2 linked regions of the Catellatospora sp. TT07R-123 genome follow. The protein of the gene in region 2 interacts with the protein of the main gene of each other region in a pairwise test. Links are inferred from orthologs where the notes say so. Each region holds a gene or a part of one and is shown on either strand. Other genes may lie near its edges. The genes, in order: Cs7R123_RS20985 and ctaD.

Region 1 (11,223 bases), on a different replicon or contig from region 2:
GCCAGCGCTGCGGGGGTTGTCGGGCGGTGCCGATAGCATCCGGCTGGTGGACGCCCGCAGCCTCGCCTTCTGGCGCATGCGCAACCTCGGCCTGCTAGACCAGCCCGCGGTCGGTGCCGCCGCGATCGTCGGCGGCCTGGTCGCCGTGCAGTCGCAGGATTTCGGCCCGGCCAAGTGGTCGCTGGGCGACCGCGACCCCGCCGCCACCGATGCGCAGCTCGACGCGGCGTTCGCGCACGGGGACTTCCTGCGCACCCACGTCCTGCGGCCGACCTGGCACTTCGTCTCGCCCGACGACATCGCGTGGCTGCTGGCGCTGACCGGGCCGCGCGTGCACCAGCTCATCGCGTACTACTACCGCCAGCAGGGCCTCGACGACGCCGTCCTGTCCCGGGGCGACGACGTGCTGGTCCAGGCGCTGTCGGGCGGGCGGCAGCTGACCCGCAAGGAGCTCGTGCCGCACCTGGCGGCCGCCGGGCTGCCCACGGGCACGCTCGCCGTCACCCACCTGGCCATGCACGCCGAGCTCGAAGGGCTGATCTGCAGCGGCGCGCTGAACGGCAGGCAGCAGACCTACGGGCTGGTGGCCGACCGGGCCCCGCACGCGCGGGAGCTGGACCCCGACGCGGCGCTTGCGGAGCTGACGCTGCGCTACTTCACCAGCCACGGCCCGGCCACGGTGAAGGACTTCCGCTGGTGGTCCAGCCTCACCCTGGCCGACATCCGGCGCGGCCTGGACCTGGTCGGCGACCGGCTGCACAGCCTGACCGCCGACGGGCTGACGTACTGGTTCGCCGGGGCGCCGCCCGCCGCGCCGCCGGACGGGCCGGTGGTGCACCTGCTCCAGGGCTACGACGAATACCTGGTGGGCTACAGCGAGAGCAAGTTCCTGCTGGACCTGGCCCGGCGCGGCGGGTCGCGGCTGGACCGGCCCGCCGCCAACGGGGTGCTGCTGGTCGACGGCCAGTTCACCGGCCACTGGCGCCGTACGGTGAGCCGCCAGGGCGTGCTGTTCGACCTGGAGGTTTACGAGACGCTCACGCCCCCGCAGGAGGCCGCGCTGTCGGCGACGGCCGACCGGCACGGCCGGTTCCTCGGCCTGCCCGCGCGGGTCAGCGTCGCGCCGCGCTGACCGTCAGCGGGCGACCGCGCCCGAGTCGCGGTCGCCGGCCAGCTTCCCGACGTCGACCGCCTCGAAGTCGGAGCCCTGCAGGTCCTTCAGCGCGCGCAGCGCGTCGTTGGACCAGCGTTCGTCCGGGGCGCCCGACAGGTACCAGGGCGAGCCGTTGTCGGCGACGATGACGCCGTACGTCTTCATCGCCTCGGCGACGATCCGGGCCTGCTTCGGGAACTTCGACACGTCCACGCCCGCCTTCAGGCGCAGCCGCAGCCCCATCGGCGGCAGGGACGCGTCCGAGCGGTCGGAGGCGGCGTGCCGGGCGGGCCACAGGTACGTGTCGCGCGAGCGCGGCACGGTGATGCGCAGCGCGTGGTCGATGCGGCCCTTGGCGATCTCGTCGTAGCGCACCAGCCCGGCGAAGACCGACAGCCCGGCCGCGTCGGCGGAGGTCCACCCGGCCGGGCGCAGCCGGTTCGAGCGCAGGTCGAAGATCGCGCCGGAGCCCGCGCGCCAGCCGGAGCCGTTCGGGTAGGCGGCGTACAGCTCGTACACCTTGCAGGCGGCCGGGTCGTAGAGGATGACGTGGCGGTCGCCGTCGCTGCCGCGCCCGCCCTCGACCTTGGCGTCGGCGGGGACCGGGTACGGGCCCTTGTCGCTCTCACCGGCGTACTCGAAGGTGACCTTCACCTTGGCCTGGCCGGGCTTGACGGTGGTGACCGGGATGCCGATCGGGGCGCCCTCCCACAGGCCGGAGCCGAAGTCGGGGTGCATGTGCGCGTCGGCGCCGATGCTGCGCACGTACGCCGCCGAGGAGGCGTGCACGGGCAGCTTCGACACGTCCAGGCGCCACACATTGTCGGCGGGGAACACCCCGCACGCGGCCGCGGCCGCCGCCGGGCTGGGGGAGGCGGCGGGGCTGGCCACGGCGCTGGCCGCGGCGGCCGACGCGGACGGGGCGGCGACGAACGTCGGCTGCGGATCCGGGGCGGTCCCGCAGGCGCCGAGCAGGGCGGTGGTGATCAGCGCCGCGGCGGTGAGGGCGATCGGGCGGTGGGGCACCCGCGCAATGTAGTGCAACCGGGACGGCCCGGCAGCGGGACCGCCCTGCCGTATCCGGTATCACCCATACAAGCCGTTTCGTCCACGTAGCCTCGATACATGGTCAAACTCGCCAGGTCGGTGCCGTGGTACCTGGTGATCCCGCCGATCACGGCGCTGGTGCTGCTCGGCACCTGGCACCGCGAACTCGGCGTCTTCGCCCTGGTCGTCGTCGCGGCCGCCCTGATCGCCGCCGTCCTCACCGCGGTGCACCACGCCGAGGTCGTCGCGCACCGGGTCGGCGAGCCGTTCGGCACGCTGATCCTCGCGGTCGCGGTCACGGTCATCGAGGTCGGACTGATCATCATGCTGATGACCTCGGCGGGGGAGGGGCCGTCCAGCCTGGCCCGCGACACGGTCTTCTCCGCCATCATGATCGTCTGCAACGGCGTGATGGGCCTGTGCCTGCTGCTCGGGGCGCTGCGCCACGGCGAGGTCGAGTTCCGGGTCGAGGGCGTCACCGCCGCGGTGGCCACGCTCAGCGCGGTGGCGACCCTGGCGCTGGTGCTGCCGACCTTCACCACCAGCAGCCCGGGGCCGACGTTCACCGGGGTGCAGCTGGCCTTCGACGGCATCGCGTCGCTGGTGCTGTACGGCTCGTTCGTGTTCATCCAGACCGGTCGGCACCGCCAGTACTTCCTGCCCCTGGAACCCGGCAGCCGGGTCGAGTCCGACGGCGAGCACGGTCCCGGGCCGACGACCCGCGCCACCGCGATCAGCCTCGGCCTGCTGTTCCTGTGCCTGGTCGTCGTCGTCGGCCTGGCCAAGTCCGCGGCCCCGGCCATCGAGCACGCCGTCGTGGCCGCGGGCGCCCCGCGCGCCGTCGTGGGCGTCGCGATCGCGCTGCTCGTGCTGGCCCCGGAGACCGTCGCGGCGGTGCGCGCCGCCCGCCGCAACGAGATCCAGACCAGCTTCAACCTGGCGCTGGGCTCGGCACTGGCCAGCATCGGCCTCACCATCCCGGTGCTCGCGCTCGCCTCCATCTGGCTGCAGAACACCCTCGTGCTCGGCCTGAGCCCGAAGGACATGGTCCTGCTGGCGCTCACCATCGTGGTCACCACCCTGACCGTCGCGCCGGGCCGCGCCACCCTGATGCAGGGCGCGGTGCACCTGACCCTGTTCGGCGTGTTCCTGTTCCTGTCCCTGGTCCCCTGACCGGTCGCCGGCCAACGGTCATCCACTGTTTCCTTGTACGTAAACCAGCAGCTCAGGGCATGGGAAGCCGCTGTCCGATCAAGGACAGACGCGGGCCGGTCGGATCGAGCGGTGTCACGCTCCCGGCGTGTTGAAGCGATCACTTCCGTGCGGCGTGCTCGCCGTGGTCCTGGTCCTCACCGCCGCGTGCGGCGGCTCCTCGGACGACGGCTCCGCCGCGGCGCCCGGACCCGCCGCCTCGTCCGGCCCGGCCGGGATGGCCGGCACGTTCGACAACGTGACCTACGGCCCGAACGCGGTGGTCGTCGACGCCGGCGCCGTGGCGTCCGGGCTGCGCGCCGAGGACGGCAAGGTGTTCCGGTTCGCCGCCGGGACCAAGGGCATCGACAAGCTCGCCCCCGGCAAGACCGTCCTGTTCGGCGGCAAGGCGGTCCGCAAGGTGGCCGCCGTGCGCACCGAGGGCGACCAGGTCGTGGTCGAGACGGCCGACACCACCCTCAACGAGCTCGTCGACACCGGCACCGTCGGCTGGACCGTCCCGGTGGCCTGGGCGGGCCTGTCGGAGAAGGACTACAAGGCGGTCCGGCTCAGCGACGGCACCACCACCCGCGTCGCCGACGTCTCGCTGGTCCGGCAGGCAGGCGACGGGCCCTCGGTCACCAACAAGTGGACGATCGGGGGCGTCGAGGTGACCCTGAAACTCACCCCGAAGGCGACCAGGCTCGACGTGGAACTGGAAGCCTCCCGGGCCAACGCCAAGGTCACCGCGTCGGGCTGGGTCAGCAACTTCACCAACGAGACCCGGATGGAGTTCGACCACGGCGCGGGCAGGTCCATCACCAGCAACATCCGCAAACTGTCGGCCGAGATGGAGGTGACCTGGGCGGCCGTCGGGCGCAGCGGCACCGGCCTGGACACCGACATCGCCCGGCTCAGCTTCCCCTTCGAGGCGCCGATCCCGTTCGTGGTGGGCGGCATCCCGTTCACGCTGAAGGTCAAGTCGGCGATCCGGATCGTGCCCGCGCTGCGCGAGAACTCCTCCAGCGGCGGCTCGTTCAAGGTGACCTACGACGCCGACCAGGGCTTCGCCAAGTCCGGCAGCCCGCTGCTGACCGGCACGTCGGACCTGCGCACCGCCGAGGCGGTGCTCGGCGCCAAGGAGACCGTGACCGCGGGCTACCTGCCGGTCGGGTTCGGCTGGGGCTGGGAGTTCCCGCGCCTGGAACTGGCCACGCTCGGCATCGGCACCTTCGCGTTCATCACCCTCGACACGTACGTGGCGGGGGAGTTCACCCCCGGCACGACGCTGACCGCCGACATCCCGCCCTGCCAGCGCGCGTCGGCGACGCTGCACGCCATCGCGGGATACAAGCTGGAGCTGCTCGGGTTCGCGACGCTCAAGGACCAGACCACGCTCTGGGAGAAGAAGATCGAGAAGTTCAAGGACGACGAGCCCTGCACGCTCACCGGCAAGTGAACGTCGCGGGCCGGACCCCGCCCGGGGTCCGGCCCGCGCTCACGGCCGCGCGTGCCACCGGTCGGCGGTGATGCGCCACAGCACGTGGCGGCGCAGCGGGCTGCCCTCGGGCACGCTCGGGTGGTCGAAGTCCTCGGCCGGGTCGTGGGTCAGCCCCAGCCGCGCCATGACCGCCTGCGAGCGCAGGTTGGTCGTGCTGGTGAACGACACGACCTCGGCGAGCCCCAGGTCGTCGAAGGCGAACCCGAGCACGCGGCGGGCGGCCTCGGTCGCGTACCCGTGACCCCAGTACGGCCGCGCCAGCCGCCACCCGATCTCCACCGCCGGGAGGAAGGGCGCCTCGAAACGCGGCACGGACAGGCCCGTGAACCCGATGAACCGCCCGGTGTCGGCGACCTCCACCGCCCACAGCCCGAAACCGCGCTCCTCGAACCCGGCCTCGATCCGCTCGACCAGCGCATCACTGTCGGCCGGGCTCATCGTCGCCGGGAAATGCGCCATGACCTCCGGGTCGGCGTTCAGGGCGGCGAACGGCGCCAGGTCGGCCGCCTGCCAGCGGCGTAGCAGCAGGCGGTCGGTCGTCAGCAGCGGCGAGCGGTCCATCGGTCGATCCTAGGCCTTGCGCAGCCGGGCGATGGCCTCGTCGAGCACCTCGGGCCGCTTGCAGAACGCGAACCGCACCAGGTGCCGCCCGGCCGCCACGTCGTCGTAGAACACCTGCGACGGCACCGCGACCACGCCGTAGCGCTCCGGCATGGACAGGCAGAACTCCTCCCCGTCGGTGCCGCCCACCGAGCGGATGTCGGCGTTGACGAAGTAGGTGCCCTCCGAGCGCAGCACCGTGAACCCGGCCTCGGCCAGCCCCGCCCGCAACTGGTCGCGGCGGGCCTGCATCCCGGCGGTGAACCCGGTGAAGTAGTCGTCGCCCAGCCCCAGCGCCACCGCGACGGCGGGCTGGAACGGCCCCGCGTTGACGTAGGTCAGGAACTGCTTGACCCGCAGCACCGCCGACACCAGCGGCGCCGGGCCGCTGGCCCAGCCGACCTTCCAGCCCGTGCACGAGAACGTCTTGCCCGCCGACGAGATGCGCAGCGTCCGCTCCCGCATCCCCGGCAGCGTCGCCAGCGGCGTGTGCGGCCCGGCCGCGTCGTCGAACACCAGGTGCTCGTACACCTCGTCGGTCACGGCGTACACGTCGTGCTCGCGGCACAGGTCGGCCAGCAGCCGCAGCTCGTCGGCGTCGAACACCTTGCCGGTCGGGTTGTGCGGGGAGTTGAGCAGCAGCAGCCGGGTGCGCGGCCCGAACGCCGCCCGCAGCTCGTCGGGGTCGAAGTGGAACCGGCCGTCGGCCCCCGGCCGCAGCGTCACCGGGCGGCGCACCGCCTGAGCCAGGGCGATACTCGCCGCGTACGAGTCGTAGAACGGCTCGAAGCACACCACCTCGTCGCCCGGCTCGCACAGCCCGAGGATCGCCGCCGCGATCGCCTCGGTGGCACCCGCCGTGACGACGACCTCGCCGTCCGGGTCGTAGTCCAGCCCCCAGAACCGGCGCTGGTGCGCGCTGACCGCCTGGCGCAGCACGGGCTGGCCGGGGCCGGGCGGGTACTGGTTGAACCCGCCGCGCAGCGCCGCCTCGGCGGCGGCCAGCATCTCGGCGGGCCCGTCGGTGTCGGGGAAGCCCTGGCCCAGGTTCACCGAACCGGTCCGCACCGCCAGCGCCGACATGGTGGCGAAGATGGTGGTGCCGAAGGGGCGCATCCGGGCGACCAGCGGGTCGCCGGCGGGGATCGTCATGTCACCATCTTCGCCGGTCCGCCCACCGCCGGGCCACCCGGGATCATGCGGTCGCGTCGTACGCCCACAGCTGCGGCACCGCCCGCACCAGCGCCGCGACCGTGACCACCGTCAGCGCCCCGCCGATCCCGACGGCCAGGCGCGCCCCGACGGCCGCCCCGCCGAGCCCGTGCACCAGATTGGCCAGCTGCGGCCCGCCCATCAGCACCACCGTCAGCGAACCCTGGATCCGGCCGCGCATCGCGTCGGGCGTGTACGCCTGCGAGATCGCGTTGCGGAACGTGCTCAGCGCGAAGTTGACCGCCCCGCCGCACAGCAGCGCCGCCAGCGCGAACGCCAGGCCCGGCGCGGCCGCGAGCGCGATCACGCAGCAGCCCCACGCCATCGCGGCCCCGGCCATGAGCGCCCCGTGGCGCCGCCTGCGGCTGTAGGAGCCCGACAGCAGCCCGGCTGCGAACACCCCGGCCGGGTACGCCGCGTACAGCAGCCCGAGCTGCCCGCCGCCGCCCGGCGGCCCGCCGAACGCGCGTTCGGCCAGTTCCGGGTAGAGCGCCGACGGCATCGCGAACACCATCGCGGCCAGGTCGACGGCGAGCACCGCGACCAGCACCCGCTGCCGGGCCAGGTAGCCGAACCCGTCGCCGAGGCGTCGCAGCACGCCGCGGCCGGTCGGTGCCGGCTCGGTCGGCGGCAGCGGCGGCAGCCCGGCCACCGCCCACAGCACCACGCCCAGTGCGAGCGTGTCCAGCAGGTACAGCGGGCCCAGGCCCAGCACCGGGATCAGTACCCCGGCCAGCAGCGGGCCTAGCACCGCCCCGGCGTAGCGGGTCAGCGCGCTGAGGCTGTTCGCGGCCACCAGCAGGTCCGCGGGCACGACCCGCGGCACCGCCGCGCCGATCGCGGTCAGGGTCGTGCCGTAACTCAGCCCCTGCACCGCGACCAGCGCGAGCATCAGCGGCACCGCATCCAGCCGCAGCGCGGTGTTCAGCCACAGCCCCAGGTAGACCAGGCCCAGCCCGGCATTGCCGATCAGCAGCAGCCGCCGCCGGTCCGTCGTGTCCGCCAGCGCCCCAGACCACAGCGCCGAGACGACCAGCGTGCCCAGCGACACCGCGGCGGCCAGCCCGACCGCAGCCGACGAGCCGGTCAGCGTGAACAGCTGGGTCGGGACCGCGACCAGGCTGAACGAGCCGCCGACCGCGGCCACCGCCGAGCCGGTCCACAGCCGCCGGAACGCCGGAATCCGCAGCGGCCTGCGGTCCACCAGGTAGCTCGGCATCGGCACAGGATGCCACGGCCGAGGCGTCGGCACCGACCGCGTGGGAGGCCCGTCAATTCCGGATGCCGCCGCCCGAAGCGGGGCGGAGCCCCCGGCGCTGGTGCGCCGGGGGCTCCTGGGGGTGGTGCCGGACGCCTACGTCAGAGCGTCAGCGTCCAGCTGTTGATGTAGCCGGTGTCGGCCGAGGCGGCGTCCTGGACCCGCAGGGTCCAGGTGCCGTTCTTGACCTCGGTGGACAGGTTGACCGTGTAGGTCGTGTCGATGTTGTCGGTCGACCCGCCCGCCCGGTTGGACAGCACGTAGGCGCTGCCGTCCGGCGCGATCAGGCTGACCACCAGGTCACCGATGTAGGTGTGCACGATGTGCACCTCGACCTGGGAGGTCGACGAGGCGTTGCCCGAGCAGCCCGCCAGCACGATGGTGCTGTTGACGGTGGTGTTGTCCGGGATCGTCACGTCGGTGCCGTTGGTGCCGGTGCACGTCGGGGCACCCCCGCCGCCGAGGCTCAGCGTCCAGGTGTCGATCGTGCCGGTGTCCGCCGAGGCGGCGTCCTGCACGCGCAGCTTCCAGGTGCCGTTGGCGGCCTCGCTGGACAGGTTGACCGTGTAGGTCTGGTTGATGTTGTCGGTGGCTCCGCCGGCCCGGTTGGACAGGTTGTAGACCGAGCCGTCCGGCGCCACCAGGTCGACGACCAGGTCACCGATGTAGGTGTGCAGGATGTGCACCTCGACCGTGCTGGTCGCGCTGGCGTTGCCCGCGCAGCCGTTGATGTTGATCGCCGACTCGACCGTGGTCAGGTCGAGGATCGCCACGTCGGTCGAGTTGGTGCCCGAGCAGCCGGGCGGGCCGTTGACCGTCAGGGTGTAGGTCGTGGTCCGGGTGCTGCCGGGGCCGGTGCCGGTGACGGTCACCACGTAGGTGCCCGGAACGGTGCTGGCCGAGGTGCCGATGGTCAGCGTGGAGGTGCCGCCGGCCGAGTTGATCGACGCCGGGCTGAACGACGCGGTCGCGCCGCTCGGCAGGCCGGTCGCGGTCAGCGCCACGGTCTGGGCCGCGCCGTTGGTCAGCGTCGCGGTGATGGTGCTGGTCACGGAGCTGCCGGGGCTGACCGAGCCCGACGCCGGGGCGGCGGCGAGCGAGAAGTCGTTGCCGGCGGGGCAGGACGCGTCGCTGCCCGCCACGTTGACGGCGGTCCAGGCGGCCTGGACGGTCTTGTACTCGGCGGAGCACAGGCCGTACAGGTCGGTGGCGGCCGACAGGGTGTAGGCGCGGGCGGTGTTGGCCGGGGTGGTGGTGTTCACGTACGACGTGTTCGAGGTGAAGTACACGTCCAGGGCGCGGTACCAGATCTTCTCGGCCTTGGTGTTGCCGATGCCGACCACGGCCGCGGCCGAACCGCAGACCGGGCTGGTGCCGTACGACGTGGCGCCGGTGCCGACGGCCAGGTCGAAGAAGAAGTGGTTGGCGACACCGGACGAGTAGTGCACGTCGACGTTCTTGGTGCTGGTGGACCAGCAGCCGTGCGACGAGCCGTCCAGGGTCGGGTTGTACATGTAGCGCAGCGGCGTGCCGTTGCCGTTGATGTCGATCTTCTCGCCGATGTCGTAGTCGCCCGGGTCGGACGGCGCGGCGGCGTAGAACTCGACCATGTTGCCGAAGATGTCCGAGGTGGCCTCGTTGAGGCCGCCGGACTCGCCGGAGTAGGTCAGGCCGCCCGAGACCAGGGCCTCGGTCACGCCGTGGCTCATCTCGTGGCCCGCGACGTCCAGCGACACCAGGGGCTTGGCGTTGCCCGTGCCGTCGCCGTAGGTCATCTGCGCGCCGTCCCAGAACGCGTTGACGTACGCGCTGCCGTAGTGGACGCGGCTGGGCACGCCCACGCCGGTGCCGAAGATGCCGTTGCGGCCGTGCACGTTCTTGTAGTAGTCGAACGTCTTGGCGGCGCCGAAGTGCGCGTCCACACCGGCCGACTGGCGGTTGGAGTTGTTGCCGGTGCCCCAGACGTTGTCGGCGTCGGTGAAGTTGGTGCAGGTCGACGTGCCGTTGTTCATGTCGCACGTGTTGCCGTTGCCGCGCACCGGGTCGATCATCGTGTAGGTCGAGCCCGACAGGGTCGTGTCGATCGACACGGCGCCGGTGTAGATGCCCGTGCCCGAGCCCGTGACCGTCTCGATCTCGTCGAACTGGCCGATGTAGGCGCCGGTCGTCGCGTCGCTGATCACGTGCAGCTTCGACGGGGTCTGCTTGTCGGGAGCCCAGCCGTGCAGCACGGTCTCCCAGGCCAGGCGGCCCTTGCCCGAGCTGGCGTCGACGAACAGCTCCGAGCCCACGGTCGCGGTGACCGTGCCGGAGAAGTGCGCCTTCGCGGTCTGCTGTGCCTTGGCCGAGGTCACCTTGGCGGTGGTGGACAGGCTCAGCGGGTTCACGAGACCGACCGAGCTGCCCTTGTAGGCACCGTCCTTGGCCGTGTGCACGACGAAGTCGCCGCCGTAGACACGCAGGCCCTGGTAGGTACGGGTGTAGCGAACGTGGGTGCCGCTCGCGTCGCTGATGGTGCGGTCGACGCTGTACTTGTCACCCGCGGCGGCGCGAACGTCGGACGGGTGCGCGGTGATGGCGGCCTGTGCCGCCGCCAGGCCGGTGGGTCCGACCGGTGCCGCGCTCGCCGAGTTCGCCGCCACCGACAGCAGACCGCCCACGAGTAGGGCGACGCTGCCGGCCGCTAGAGATCTTTTCACGAGTCCTCCCCGACTCCGTAGAAAAGTGTGGCTGTGGCCACTGAGAGCTATGTATATAGAAGTCGGCGAAACTTTGGAAGTATCTCTTCATAATCATGCGTCGATGAGTTTGTTTCGCGGATGCTGCTCGGGTGTGTCCGCCCAGTCCGACGCAAGCTGACTGACGGCTCAGTAGGTCGCCTCCCGCGTGTCCTGTCGGGTAGGCGACTGAGCCCGTACCACCCGGACGGGGGAGCGGGCCGCGCGCGGGCCGTATTGTAGAGACTTCTTTCTAAAGCTATCTTTAGAAAGTGTCCGAGAACCGCACCGTGCCGCTGACCGACCCCGTCGCCCTGCGCGCCTTCGCCCACCCGCTGCGCATGTCCCTGGTGGGGCTGCTGCGCCGCGAAGGTCCGCTCACGGCCACCCAGGCCGCCGAGCGGCTGGGGGAGAGCGTGCCGGGCTGCTCGTTCCACCTGCGCCAGCTCGCCAAGTACGGCCTGGTCGAGCGCGTGCCCGGCGCCGACGCCCGCGAGCGCCCGTGGCGCGCCACCGCCCTGTTCACCTCCTGGGGCACCGACAG
Region 2 (11,306 bases):
CCGGTTCGCCGCCGACGCCCGGCCCGACCGGCTGCGGGCCGCCCTCGCCGAGGCGTACGGCGCGGACGACGCGCTCGTGCGGCTGGAGCCGGGGGACGGCGGCGGCTGCGACCTGCTGGCCGGGGACGAACTGGCCCGGCTGACCGGCGCGAGCGAGCTGGAGCTGGCCACGCGCCTGTGCCGCCTGGCCGCCACGTCCGCCCTGGTCACCGACGGCCCCGACCACTGGCGAGTCGCCCCCGACGGGTCCTACGCCCCCGCCTCCCGCTGACTGGCGTTCGTGCAGTTTCGGGGAAAGTGCAGGAATCACGGCCCGCTTTCGTGCACTTTCCCCGAAACTGCACGAACCGCGTGCGGGGCGGCGCGCGGCGCGCGGCGTGGCGCCCGCATGGCGGCGTGGCGCGGCGGCGCGGCGCGGGTCAGGTGAGGCGGTCCGGGCGGGTGTAGACGTTCATGGTCGGGCCGCGCAGGAAGCCGACCAGCGTCATCCCGGCCTCGTCGGCCAGGTCGGCGGCGAGCGTGCTGGGCGCCGACACCGCGGCCAGGACCGGTATCCCGGCCAGCCACGCCTTCTGGGTCAGCTCGAAGCTGGCGCGGCCGGAGACCAGCAGCACGTGCCCGGCCAGCGGTAGCCGCCCGGCCCGCAGCGCGGCGCCGATCACCTTGTCGACGGCGTTGTGGCGCCCGACGTCCTCGCGTACGGTCACCAGCTCCCCGGCGGCCGTGAACAGCCCGGCCGCGTGCAGGCCGCCGGTGCGCTCGAACGTGCGCTGCGCCCCGCGCAGCCGGTCGGGCAGCCCGGCCAGCACGGCCGGATCGACCGCCACCGGGTCGGCGGCGACGTCGTGGCGCGAGCGCACCCGGATCGCGTCGATGCTGGCCTTGCCGCAGACCCCGCACGAGCTGGTGGTGTAGAAGTTGCGCTCCGTCCCCGCCTGCGGCGGCGGCACGTGCTCGGCCAGCACCACGTCCACCACGTTGTAGCTGTTCTCGACCTCGGCTCCGGCGCACAGCTGGGCGGTGTGCACGTCGTCCGGTGCGGTGATGACGCCTTCGGTGAGCAGGAAGCCCAGGGCGAGGTCGAGCTCGTCGCCGGGGGTGCGCATGGTGACGGCCAGCGGCGGGCGGGGCCCGCCGCGGTGCCCGACCCGGATCTCCAGCGGTTCCTCGGCGGCCAGCGTGTCCGGGCGGCGCGCGGCGGACGCGCCGCCGGACAGGTCGATCCGGGTGACGGCACGGCGGTCGCTGGCCCGGCCCATCAGCGCGTACGCAGCCTGACGACGACCTGCTTGGACGTCGGGGTGTTCGATTCGGCGGCCGTGGAGTCCAGCGGCACCAGCACGTTCGCCTCGGGGAAGTACGTCGCCGCGCAGCCGCGCACGGTCGGGTACGCGATCACCCGGAACGACTCGGCGACCCGCTCGCCGTCGGCCCACTCCGACACCAGGTCGACGACGTCGCCGTCGGCCACGCCGAACTCGCGCAGGTCGTCGGGGTTGACGAAGACCACCCGGCGGCCCGCCTTCACCCCGCGGTAGCGGTCGTCCAGGCCGTAGATCGTGGTGTTGTACTGGTCGTGGCTGCGCAGCGTCTGGAGCAGCAGGCGGCCCGGCGGCACCGTCAGCACCTCCAGCGGGCTGGCCGTGAACCGGGCCCTGCCGTCCGGGGTCGGGAAGCGGCGGTCGTCGCGCGGCGGGTGCGGCAGCGTGAACCCGCCGGGCACGCGCACCTTCGCCTCGAAGTCGGCGAAGCCGGGCACGGTGTCGGCGATCAGGGCCCGCACCGAGCGGTAGTCCTCGGCGTACGTCTCCCACGGGACGGTGGAGTCGGGCAGCAGGTGCCGGGCCAGCCCGGCCACGATCGCGACCTCGGAGCGCAGCTGCGGCGCGGCCGGTTCGAGGCGGCCCTGCGAGGCGTGCACGCACGACATCGAGTCCTCGACCGTCACGAACTGCTCGCCCGAGGCCTGCACGTCGCGCTCGGTGCGGCCCAGGCAGGGCAGGATCAGCACGGTCTGCGGGTCGGCGGTGACCACGTGCGAGCGGTTGAGCTTGGTGGACACGTGCACGGTCAGCGCGCACGAGCGCAGCCCCGCCTCGGTGACCCCGGTGTCGGGCGAGGCGGCGGCGAAGTTGCCGCCCAGCGCCATGAACACGGTCGCCTGGCCGTCGCGCATGGCGCGGATCGCCTCGACCGTGTCGTACCCCCGCCGGGCCGGCATCGGCAGCGACAGCGACTCGCCGAGGGCGCCCAGCCACGACGGCGGCTCGTGCCAGATGCCCATGGTCCGGTCGCCCTGGACGTTGGAGTGGCCGCGCACCGGGCACAGGCCCGCGCCGGGCAGGCCGATCATGCCGCGCAGCAGCTGCACGTTGACCACCTCGCGGATGGTCGCCACCGAGTCGCGGCCCTGGGTCAGGCCCATCGCCCAGCACACGATGGTGGCGGGGGAGCCGGCGAACAGCCGCGCCGCGGCCTCGATCTGGTCGCGGTCCAGGCCGGTCGCGGCGTGGACCAGGTCCCAGTCCAGCTCGCGCAGGGCGTCGGCATAGGCCTCGAATCCCGCCGTGTACGACGCGACGAAGTCCTCGTCGACCGTGCCCCACGACAGCAGCAGCGAGCCGATCGCCTGGAACAGGGCCAGGTCGCCGCCGACCCGGATCGGCAGGTGCAGGTCGGCCAGCGGGGTGCCGCCGCCGACCAGCCCGCCGACCTTCTGCGGGTTCTTGAACCGCATCAGCCCGGCCTCGGGCAGCGGGTTCACTGAGATGATCTTCGCGCCGTTCTTCTTGGCGAGCTCCAGGGCGCTGAGCATGCGCGGGTGGTTGGTGCCCGGATTCTGGCCCACCACCGCGATCAGCTTGGCCCGGTGCACGTCCTCCAGGGTCACCGAGCCCTTGCCCATGCCGATGGTGCTGTTCAGCGCCACCCCGGACGACTCGTGGCACATGTTGGAGCAGTCCGGCAGGTTGTTGGTGCCGTACGCCCGCGCCATCAGCTGGTAGAGGAAGGCGGCCTCGTTGGAGGTGCGGCCGGAGGTGTAGAACAGCGCCCGGTCCGGCTCGATCGCGCGCAGGTGGTCCGCGGCCAGCGTGAACGCCTCGTCCCAGCCGATCGGTGTGAAGTGCGTCGCGCCCGGTCGCTTCACCATCGGCTCGGTGAGCCGCCCCTGCTGGCCCAGCCAGTAGTCGCTGCGCCCGGCCAGGTCGGCCACGGCGTGCTCGGCGAAGAACGCGCGGGTCACCCGGCGCAGCGTCGCCTCCTCGGCCACCGCCTTGGCGCCGTTCTCGCAGAACTCGAAGTGGGCCCGGTGCGCCGGGATGGGCTCCGGCCAGGCGCAGCCGGGGCAGTCGAAGCCGTCGGCCTGGTTCATCTTGAGCAGGGTGAGGGCGGAGCGGCGTACGCCCATCTGCGCTCCTGCGGCGCGCAGGCCGTGCATCACCCCGGGCAGGCCGGCCGCGCTGTCCTTGGGTGCACGCACGGTCAGGTCCTGGTCACCGACATCGTCGCGGGGAGGCTTCTTCGCCATACCTAAGACCATCTCACGTTTCCCGCGATGCGAAGCCGCCGGTGGGCGTCTAGCCTGTGGCGGTCGCCGGCACCCCGGCCGGCGTGATCCCATCCCCTGGGGAGGACGATCGATGAAGGACTGGATCGCCGGTCTGCTGGCCGTGCTCGGGACGCTGCTGATCCTGGCCGGTGCGACGGTGACCGTCGTGAAGACACTCACCCCCGATCCGGGCGCGACCGCCGCCCTCACCACGGACCCGCTGGGTGCGACCGCCGTGGCCGCGGGCAGCCGGTTCACCCGCTGGCTGCACCGCATCAGCGCGGCCGACCGGCTCATCGGCTGGGGCGTGGTGCTGCTGGTGCTCGCCGCGGTCGCCGCAGGCGCGATCTCGCTCAATCTCAGCGCCGCCGCGGGAACTCGCTGACCAGCGACACGCCGAACGTGAACGGCGGCCCGGCCCGCGTGACCGGGCCGCCAACCTACACCGTTCGGCGCGGCTAGGTGCACCCCGTGCTCCCAGGCCACCTGCGAAGGATTATTCTGCCTCCGAGGTACGCCTCAACTGATCAATCCGGCGGCGGCGCGCAGGCGCCAGGCGGCCGGGCCAGCCACAGGAGGCCACACGTGACCACCGTCGCACCGCAGCCGATCGCGACGCGGCCCTACCCCGTGCGTAAGCAGGTCAAGGGTTCGGCGCTCGCGCGTCTGCTGCGCACCACGGATGCGAAGCAGATCGGGATCATGTACATGGTCACCGCCTTCGTGTTCTTCATGATCGGTGGCCTGCTGGCGCTGCTGATGCGCGCCGAGCTGGCGAAGCCGGGAATGCAGTTCCTGACGCCGGAGCAGTACAACCAGCTGTTCACGATGCACGGCACGATCATGCTGCTGTTCTTCGCGACGCCGATCGTGTTCGCGTTCGCGAACTACGTGGTGCCGATCCAGATCGGTGCGCCGGACGTCTCGTTCCCGCGCCTGAACTCCTTCGCGTACTGGCTGTACCTGTTCGGCGCGAGCCTGGCCACCGCCGGGTTCATCACGCCGGGCGGCGCCGCGGACTTCGGCTGGTTCGCGTACGCGCCGCTCAACGACGCGATCAACTCGCCCGGCATCGGCGCCGACATGTGGATCGCCGGCCTGGTGCTGTCGGGTCTGGGCACCATCCTCGGCGCGGTCAACATGATCACCACGATCCTGACCCTGCGCGCGCCCGGCATGACGATGTTCCGTATGTCGATCATGACGTGGAACATCCTCGTCACCAGCCTTCTGGTGATCATGGTCTTCCCGCTGCTGGCCGCCGCGCTGCTGGCCCTGCTGGCCGACCGCCGCCTCGGCGCCCACGTCTTCGACCCCGCCACCGGCGGCCCGATGCTGTGGCAGCACCTCTTCTGGTTCTTCGGCCACCCTGAGGTGTACATCGTCGCGCTACCATTCTTCGGCATCATCTCCGAGGTCATCCCGGTCTTCAGCCGCAAGCCGATCTTCGGCTACACCGGTCTGGTCGCCGCGACCCTCGGCATCGCCGCGCTGTCGATGAGCGTGTGGGCGCACCACATGTTCGCCACCGGCCAGGTGCTGCTGCCGTTCTTCTCGTTCCTGAGCTTCCTGATCGCCGTGCCCACCGGCATGAAGTTCTTCAACTGGATCGGCACCATGTGGCGGGGCCAGATCACCTTCGAGACGCCGATGCTGTTCGCCGTCGGCTTCCTGGTGACCTTCCTCTTCGGCGGCCTGTCGGGCGTGCTGCTGGCCAGCCCGCCGATCGACTTCCAGGTGTCGGACTCCTACTTCGTCGTCGCGCACTTCCACTACGTGCTCTTCGGCACCATCGTGTTCGCCGTGTACTCGGGCATCTACTTCTGGTTCCCGAAGATGTTCGGCCGCATGATGGACGAGAAGCTGGGCAAGGTCCACTTCTGGCTGACCTTCATCGGCTTCAACGCCACCTTCCTGGTGCAGCACTGGCTCGGCGCCGAGGGCATGCCCCGCCGGTACGCCGACTACCTGCCCACGGACGGCTTTACCTTCCTGAACACGTTCTCGACCATCGGCGCGTTCATCCTGGGCGCCTCCACGCTGCCGTTCATCTACAACGTGTGGAAGTCGTACCGGACTGGCCCGATCGTGACCGTGGACGACCCGTGGGGCCACGGCAACTCGCTGGAGTGGGCGACCAGCTGCCCGCCGCCGCTGCGCAACTTCGACAGCATGCCGCGCATCCGCTCCGAGCGGCCCGCGTTCGACGCGAAGTTCCCGCACCTGGCGGTCAGCACCGGCACCAAGGCCCCGGTCATCGAGGCGCCGAGCTACTCGCACGGCCGCCACGGCGGCGACCACGAGGTCTGACCCACCACCTGCTTCACCCGAGGCCCCGGCCCGCCGCATCCCGGCGGGCCGGGGCCTCGGCCGTTCGGCGGCGCCGCGCCGCGACCGGTGCGCGCCGCGGCGCGCACCGGCGGCAAGATCGGCGTTTGCGGTCGAAGTGTGCGGCCTGGCGTGACTTCGTGACCGGCGATGGCGATCAAGGCGGCGGCGATCAAGGTGACGGGAATTACCCCGGGTCAGCCGGTAAACGGATTGCCTGAAAGTCGGGGGTGTCGGGCACCATGGTCGGCTGGAGGTAACAACCGCAATGACCATCGAGCCTTACCGCAAGATTCTCGGCCTGCCCGGCGTACGTGCGTTGCTGCTGGTCGGGCTGGTGGCTCGGATCCCGGTCATCGCCACCGGCATCGTGCTGACGCTGCACGTCGTCAACACCCTCGGCCTCGGCTTCGCCCAGGCGGGCCTCGTCGGCACCGCGTCCACCCTCGGCTCGGCGATCGGCTCCCCGATCACCGGCCGCATGATCGACCGGTACGGCCTGCGCCCCGTCCTGATCACCACCACCGCCGCGCAGGCCCTGTTCTGGCTCGCCGCGCCCCGCCTCGGCTACGCGGTCCTGCTCGGCGCCGCCGCGATCGCCGGAGTGCTGGGGCTGCCCGTGTTCACCATCGTCCGGCAGAGCCTGGCCGCGATGGTCCCCGCCGACCAGCGCCGCCCCGGGTTCGCGCTGGACTCGATGGCGGTCGAGCTGTCGTACATGGTCGCCCCGGCGGGGGCCGTGGCCGCGGTGAGCCAGTTCGGCAGCCGCCCGGTCATGATCGCCGTCGGCGTAGGGGTGGTGCTGGCCGGGGTCGCGCTCATCGCCCTCAACGCGCCGACCCAGGCCCCGGTCGAGGACGGCGAGTCCGAGGCCGCCGTGCCGCGCCGCCAGTGGCTGCGCCCCCGCGTGATCGCCCTGTTCGCGCTCACGGCGTCGCTGACCTTCGTGCTGACCGCCTCCGACCTGTCCCTCATCGCGGCGCTCAAGGGGTCCGGCCAGCAGAACTGGGCCGGTGTCGTGATCGCGATCTGGTGCCTCTACTCCCTGATCGGCGGCTTCGTCTACGGGGCGCTGCACCGCAACGTGTCAGCGGCGCTGCTGGCGGGCGGCCTGGCCGTGCTGACCGTGCCGGTCGGGCTGGCGGCCGGAGCACCGTGGTGGGCGGTCTGCCTGATCCTGATCCCGTCGGGTGTGCTGGTCGCGCCGTCGCTGTCGGCCACCATCGACACGCTCAGCTCGTGGGTGCCCGCCGGGTCGCGCGGCGAGGCGATGGGCCTGCACGGCACCGCCCTGACCATCGGCGTAGCCGCAGGCGCGCCCTTCGCCGGCGCGATCATCGACTCGGTCGGCCCCGGCCGGGCCTTCGCCGCGGCGGGCCTGGTCGCCCTGCTGCTCCTGGCGGTGGCACTGCCCTTCTGGCGCTCCGGCGCCGATCTCGCCCCCGCCGGTGCTCCCGCCCCGGCACCGCCGCACGAACCGCTGACCGAACCCGCCCCCGGCCTCGCCACCTAGGCCGCGCCCCTCACCGGCCGCGCCGCGCCACGCGCGCCGCCGGGCGGCGGCCGGTGCAGTTTCGGGGAAAGTGCTGGAATCCGCACCAAGATTCCTGCAGTTTCCCCGAAACTGCAGGACCCGAGCCCGTGCTCGTCGTCGTTCCTTACCCCGGGGTGGGGGTGGGGCGGGGCTGGCAGCGGGGGCACCAGTAGGTGATGCGGTCGCCGTCGCCGTCCTTGCTGATCGGGCCGTTGCAGTTGCGGCAGGGCTGGGCGCGGCGGCCGTACACGTAGCTGGTCTCGCCGCGGCGCAGCGAGCCGGTGGTGGTCTGGGTCCAGCGGCCCCGGTTGTGGGCGAGCAGCCGCTGCGCCAGGTCGACCACCCCGGGCAGGTCGGGGACCTCGCCGACGGGGGTCCACGGCCAGACGCCGCGCAGGAACAGCACCTCGCACTTGTACAGGTTGCCGATCCCGGCCAGGTTGCGCTGGTCGAGCAGTGCCGCCGCGATCGGGGCGGCGGGGTCGCGGGTCAGGCGGCGGACCGCCTCGGCCGGGTCCCAGTCCGGGCCGAGCAGGTCGGGGCCGAGGTGGCCGACCAGGCGCTCCTCCTGCGCGGTCGGCACCAGCGCCAGGTCGTGCAGGTGGAAGCCGACGGCGGTATGGTCCCCGGCGCGCAGCACCACCCGGATGGTGTGGGCGGGCCGGGCGTTCCAGCGCTGGCCGGGGCCGTACACCCGCCAGGCGCCCTCCATCCGCAGGTGCGAGTGCAGGCTCAGCTCGCGGCCGCCCGCGGTGCGCAGGCGCAGCAGCAGGTGCTTGCCGCGGCTCAGCGACGCGACGACCTCGGCGCCGGTCAGGTCGACCACGGCCAGTTGCGGCACCCGGAACTGCGCCCCGGTCAGCGTGCGCCCGACCAGCCCTTCGCGCAGGAGCTGCGCGGTGTTGTAGACGGTGTCGCCTTCGGGCATACCCCCATCCTGCCCGACGGCGTCGCCGCAGCCTGCCGGACGAAAAGGAGCGGGGCCCCGGTCCGGACGTCGCGGTCCGGACCGGGGCCCCGCTCAGCGGGCCCTGCTGGATCAGGCAAGGCCGCTGTTCATAGCAGTGATCAGCTCGCCGTTGCTGGTGTCGCCGAACAGCTCCCAGAAGAAGGCGCCGCCCAGGCTCTGGTTCTTGGCCCACGACATCTTGCCCGCGATGGTCGCCGGGGTGTCGTAGCTCCACCACTGGCCGCCGCTGAAGCAGTACGCGGTGCCGCCGACGGTGCCGTTGGCCGGGCACTTGGTCTTGATGGTGTGGTAGTCCTCGTTGCCGGCCTCGTAGGTGCCGGGCGCGGCGCCGGTGGCGGTGCCGCCCGGGGCGGCCTGGGTGACGCCGGTCCAGCCGCGGCCGTAGAAGCCGATGCCGAGCAGCAGCTTCGACGACGGGACGCCCTTGGACTTGAGCTTGGCGATCGCGGCCTCGGCGCAGAAGCCCGCGGTCGGGATGCCGGTGTAGCAGTTCAGCGGCGAGTGCGGCGCGGTCGGGCCGGTGGTCGCCCAGGTGCCGAAGTAGTCGTAGGTCATCGGCATGTACCAGTCGACGTACTGCGCGGCGGCGGCGTAGTCGGTGGCGTCGATCTTGCCGCCGTTGCTGCCGTCGGCGGTGATCGCCGCGGTGATCAGGTAGCTGGAGCCGAACCGGGTCCGCAGCGCCGACATCAGGTTCTTGAACGCGTTCGGACCGCTGGTGTCGCAGGTCTCGCCGCAGGCGTTCGGGTACTCCCAGTCGATGTCGATGCCGTCGAAGACGTCAGCCCAGCGCGGGTCCTCGATCATGTTGTAGCAGGAGTTGGCGAACGCGGTCGGGTTGGCCGCGGCGGCCGGGAAGTTCTTCGAGTAGGTCCAGCCGCCGATCGAGAAGATGACCTTGATGTTCGGGTACAGCTTCTTAAGCTTGCGCAGCTGGCCGAAGTTGCCGCGCAGGGCGCCGGCGTCCCAGGTGTCGGCCACGCCGTCGACGCTGCCCGCGGCGTCGTACGCGCGGTCGTAGTCGTTGTAGGTGTCGCTGAGCACGCACTGGCCGCCCGAGATGTTGCCGAAGGCGTACAGGATGTGGGTCAGCTTGGCCGCGGAGCCGCTGGTCGCGATGTTCTTCACGTGGTAGTTGCGCGCGTACTGCGCCCAGTTCGTGAAGTAGCCGACCAGCTTCTTGCCCGGGTTCGGGATGGTCGGGCTGGTCGACGGGCTCGGCGAGGCCGACGGGGAGGCGCTCGGCGACGTACTCGGCGACTTGCTCGGGGAGGGCGAGACCGAGGGGGAGGCCGACGGCGAGGTCGGGGTGCTCGGCGAGGCCGACGGCTGGCCGCCGGTCGTGCAGTTCGCGCCGTTGATGGTGCAGGCGGTCGGCGTGCCGGAGCCGGCGGTGTTGAAGCCGAAGGAGGCCGTGCCGCCCGCGGGGATGGTGGCGTTCCAGGTGCCCGTCGCGGTGCGGGTCTGCCCGGTGCCGCTCAGGGCGGCGTCCCAGGAGGAGCTGACGGTGGTGCCCGCCGGGAGCGTGAACGTCAGCGTCCACGTGGTCGGGCTGCTCGTGCCGTTGGTGATGACGTACTTGCCCTCAGCGCCGGTACCCCAGTTGCTGGGCTGGGTGTACGCGGCGGTGACCGTGCCGGCGGCGTTGGCCATGGTGACGACACCGACGGTGGCGGTGGCGACCATGACTACCGCGCTAGCGAGCAGCCGGGCCCGTAGCTTGAACATGGCTCTCCTCATTGATTGACACCGGTCCCCCCGATGGCGCCAAACAATAAGTTAAGTTTCCTTAAAAAGGAATAGTCCTTACCTAAAACCGGACCTAAATGGTCTCCACCAGGTGCACACCCGCAGCTCGGAGCTCTTCGATGGCCCGCTCGGTCGTCTCCGGAGCGACCCCGGCGGTGAACCCGAGCACCACGGTGGTGTCGAAGCCCTCCCGGGCGGCGTCCAGCGCGGTCGCCCGTACACAGTGGTCGGTGGCGATGCCGACGACGTCCACTTCGGTCACGTCGCGCATCCGCAGCCAGGCCGCCAGCCCGATCCCCGCGGTGTGCCCCTCGAACCCGGAGTACGCCGCCGCGTACTCGCCCTTGCGGAACACGGCCTCGACCCGGTCGGTGTCCAGCTCGGGGTGGAACTGCGCGCCGAACGTGTCGGCCACGCAGTGCACCGGCCAGCTGGAGGCGTAGTCCGGCGGATCGCCGAAGTGGCCGCCCGGGTCGGTGTGGTGGTCCTGGGTGGCCACGACGTGCTGCCACCGGTGCCCGGTGGCGGTGTCGGCGGCAAGCTGCGCCGACAGGTTCGCGGCGACCGCCGCGCCGCCGGCGACCGCCAGCGACCCGCCCTCGCAGAAGTCGTTCTGCACGTCGACGATGATCAGTGCCCGGGTCATGACCGGCCTCCCGCTTGGCGTCGTGGCTCAGCACCCATGCTGCGCCACGGCCGCCACCGGCGCAATGATCTCTGCGTCACGCGGACCCCCGCCTCACGCGGTGGGCGCCACCGTCACCGGGATGGCCGGGTCGCCCGCCGACAGCTTCAGGCCCTCCCACGGGATCGTGATCAGACAGTCGCGCAGGTGGGCGCGGCTCTGCTCCAGCGTGGGCAGGTCCGGCACGAGCTCGCCGCCGCGGATCAGCGGCCGCTGGAGCAGCCGGTCGCCGGGCTGGAGGTCGGGCTCGTCCTGCGACAGCACGATCTCCTCGACCGCGGTGCCGGTGGGCTTGTGCCGCCGGTACGCCGTCTTGCGCCCGCCGACCGTGGCCTTGTTCTCCGAGCGCTTCACCACCGGGCGGCCCTCGACCTCGACCAGCTTGTAGACCAGGCCCGCGGTCGGGGCGCCGGAGCCGGTGACCACGGCGGTGCCCGCGCCGTACACGTCGACGGGCTCGGCGGCCAGGGCGGCGATGGCGTACTCGTCC

The links.
Region 1: the proteins of ctaD (region 2) and Cs7R123_RS20985 interact in binary tests that used the Escherichia coli proteins (3 or more experiments, as listed by UniProt). The link is inferred for Catellatospora sp. TT07R-123 from one-to-one orthologs.

What each region holds. Positions count from the first base shown.
Region 1 is NZ_BNEM01000002.1:129,745-140,967, reverse strand. What follows is about bases 4,554-7,406. They hold Cs7R123_RS20985 (pyridoxal phosphate-dependent aminotransferase), read right to left. Parts: upstream 6,645-7,406; coding sequence 5,463-6,644; downstream 4,554-5,462. Other genes in these bases: Cs7R123_RS20980 (MFS transporter), read right to left, coding at 6,688-7,406; Cs7R123_RS20990 (GNAT family N-acetyltransferase), read right to left, coding at 4,890-5,453; Cs7R123_RS20995 (hypothetical protein), read left to right, coding at 4,554-4,850. In the rest of the region: Cs7R123_RS21010 (winged helix DNA-binding domain-containing protein), read left to right, coding at 47-1,132; Cs7R123_RS21005 (hypothetical protein), read right to left, coding at 1,136-2,179; Cs7R123_RS21000 (calcium:proton antiporter), read left to right, coding at 2,279-3,373; more of Cs7R123_RS20995, read left to right, coding at 3,501-4,553; more of Cs7R123_RS20980, read right to left, coding at 7,407-7,923; Cs7R123_RS20975 (M4 family metallopeptidase), read right to left, coding at 8,064-10,661; Cs7R123_RS20970 (helix-turn-helix domain-containing protein), read left to right, coding at 10,952-11,223. UniProt on the Escherichia coli protein: Shows aminotransferase activity with methionine and histidine as substrates, and to a lesser extent also with phenylalanine.
Region 2 is NZ_BNEM01000001.1:3,515,905-3,527,210, reverse strand. Bases 3,562-6,497 are described here. They hold ctaD (cytochrome c oxidase subunit I), read left to right. Parts: upstream 3,562-4,135; coding sequence 4,136-5,860; downstream 5,861-6,497. Other genes in these bases: Cs7R123_RS15070 (MFS transporter), read left to right, coding at 6,147-6,497; Cs7R123_RS15080 (hypothetical protein), read left to right, coding at 3,642-3,935. Outside these bases: Cs7R123_RS15095 (NUDIX domain-containing protein), read left to right, coding at 1-271; formate dehydrogenase accessory sulfurtransferase FdhD, read right to left, coding at 420-1,259; Cs7R123_RS15085 (FdhF/YdeP family oxidoreductase), read right to left, coding at 1,259-3,529; more of Cs7R123_RS15070, read left to right, coding at 6,498-7,391; Cs7R123_RS15065 (DNA-formamidopyrimidine glycosylase family protein), read right to left, coding at 7,537-8,340; Cs7R123_RS15060 (glycosyl hydrolase family 18 protein), read right to left, coding at 8,452-10,110; Cs7R123_RS15055 (isochorismatase family protein), read right to left, coding at 10,205-10,777; Cs7R123_RS15050 (nicotinate phosphoribosyltransferase), read right to left, coding at 10,871-11,306. UniProt on the Escherichia coli protein: Cytochrome bo(3) ubiquinol oxidase is the terminal enzyme in the aerobic respiratory chain of E.coli that predominates when cells are grown at high aeration.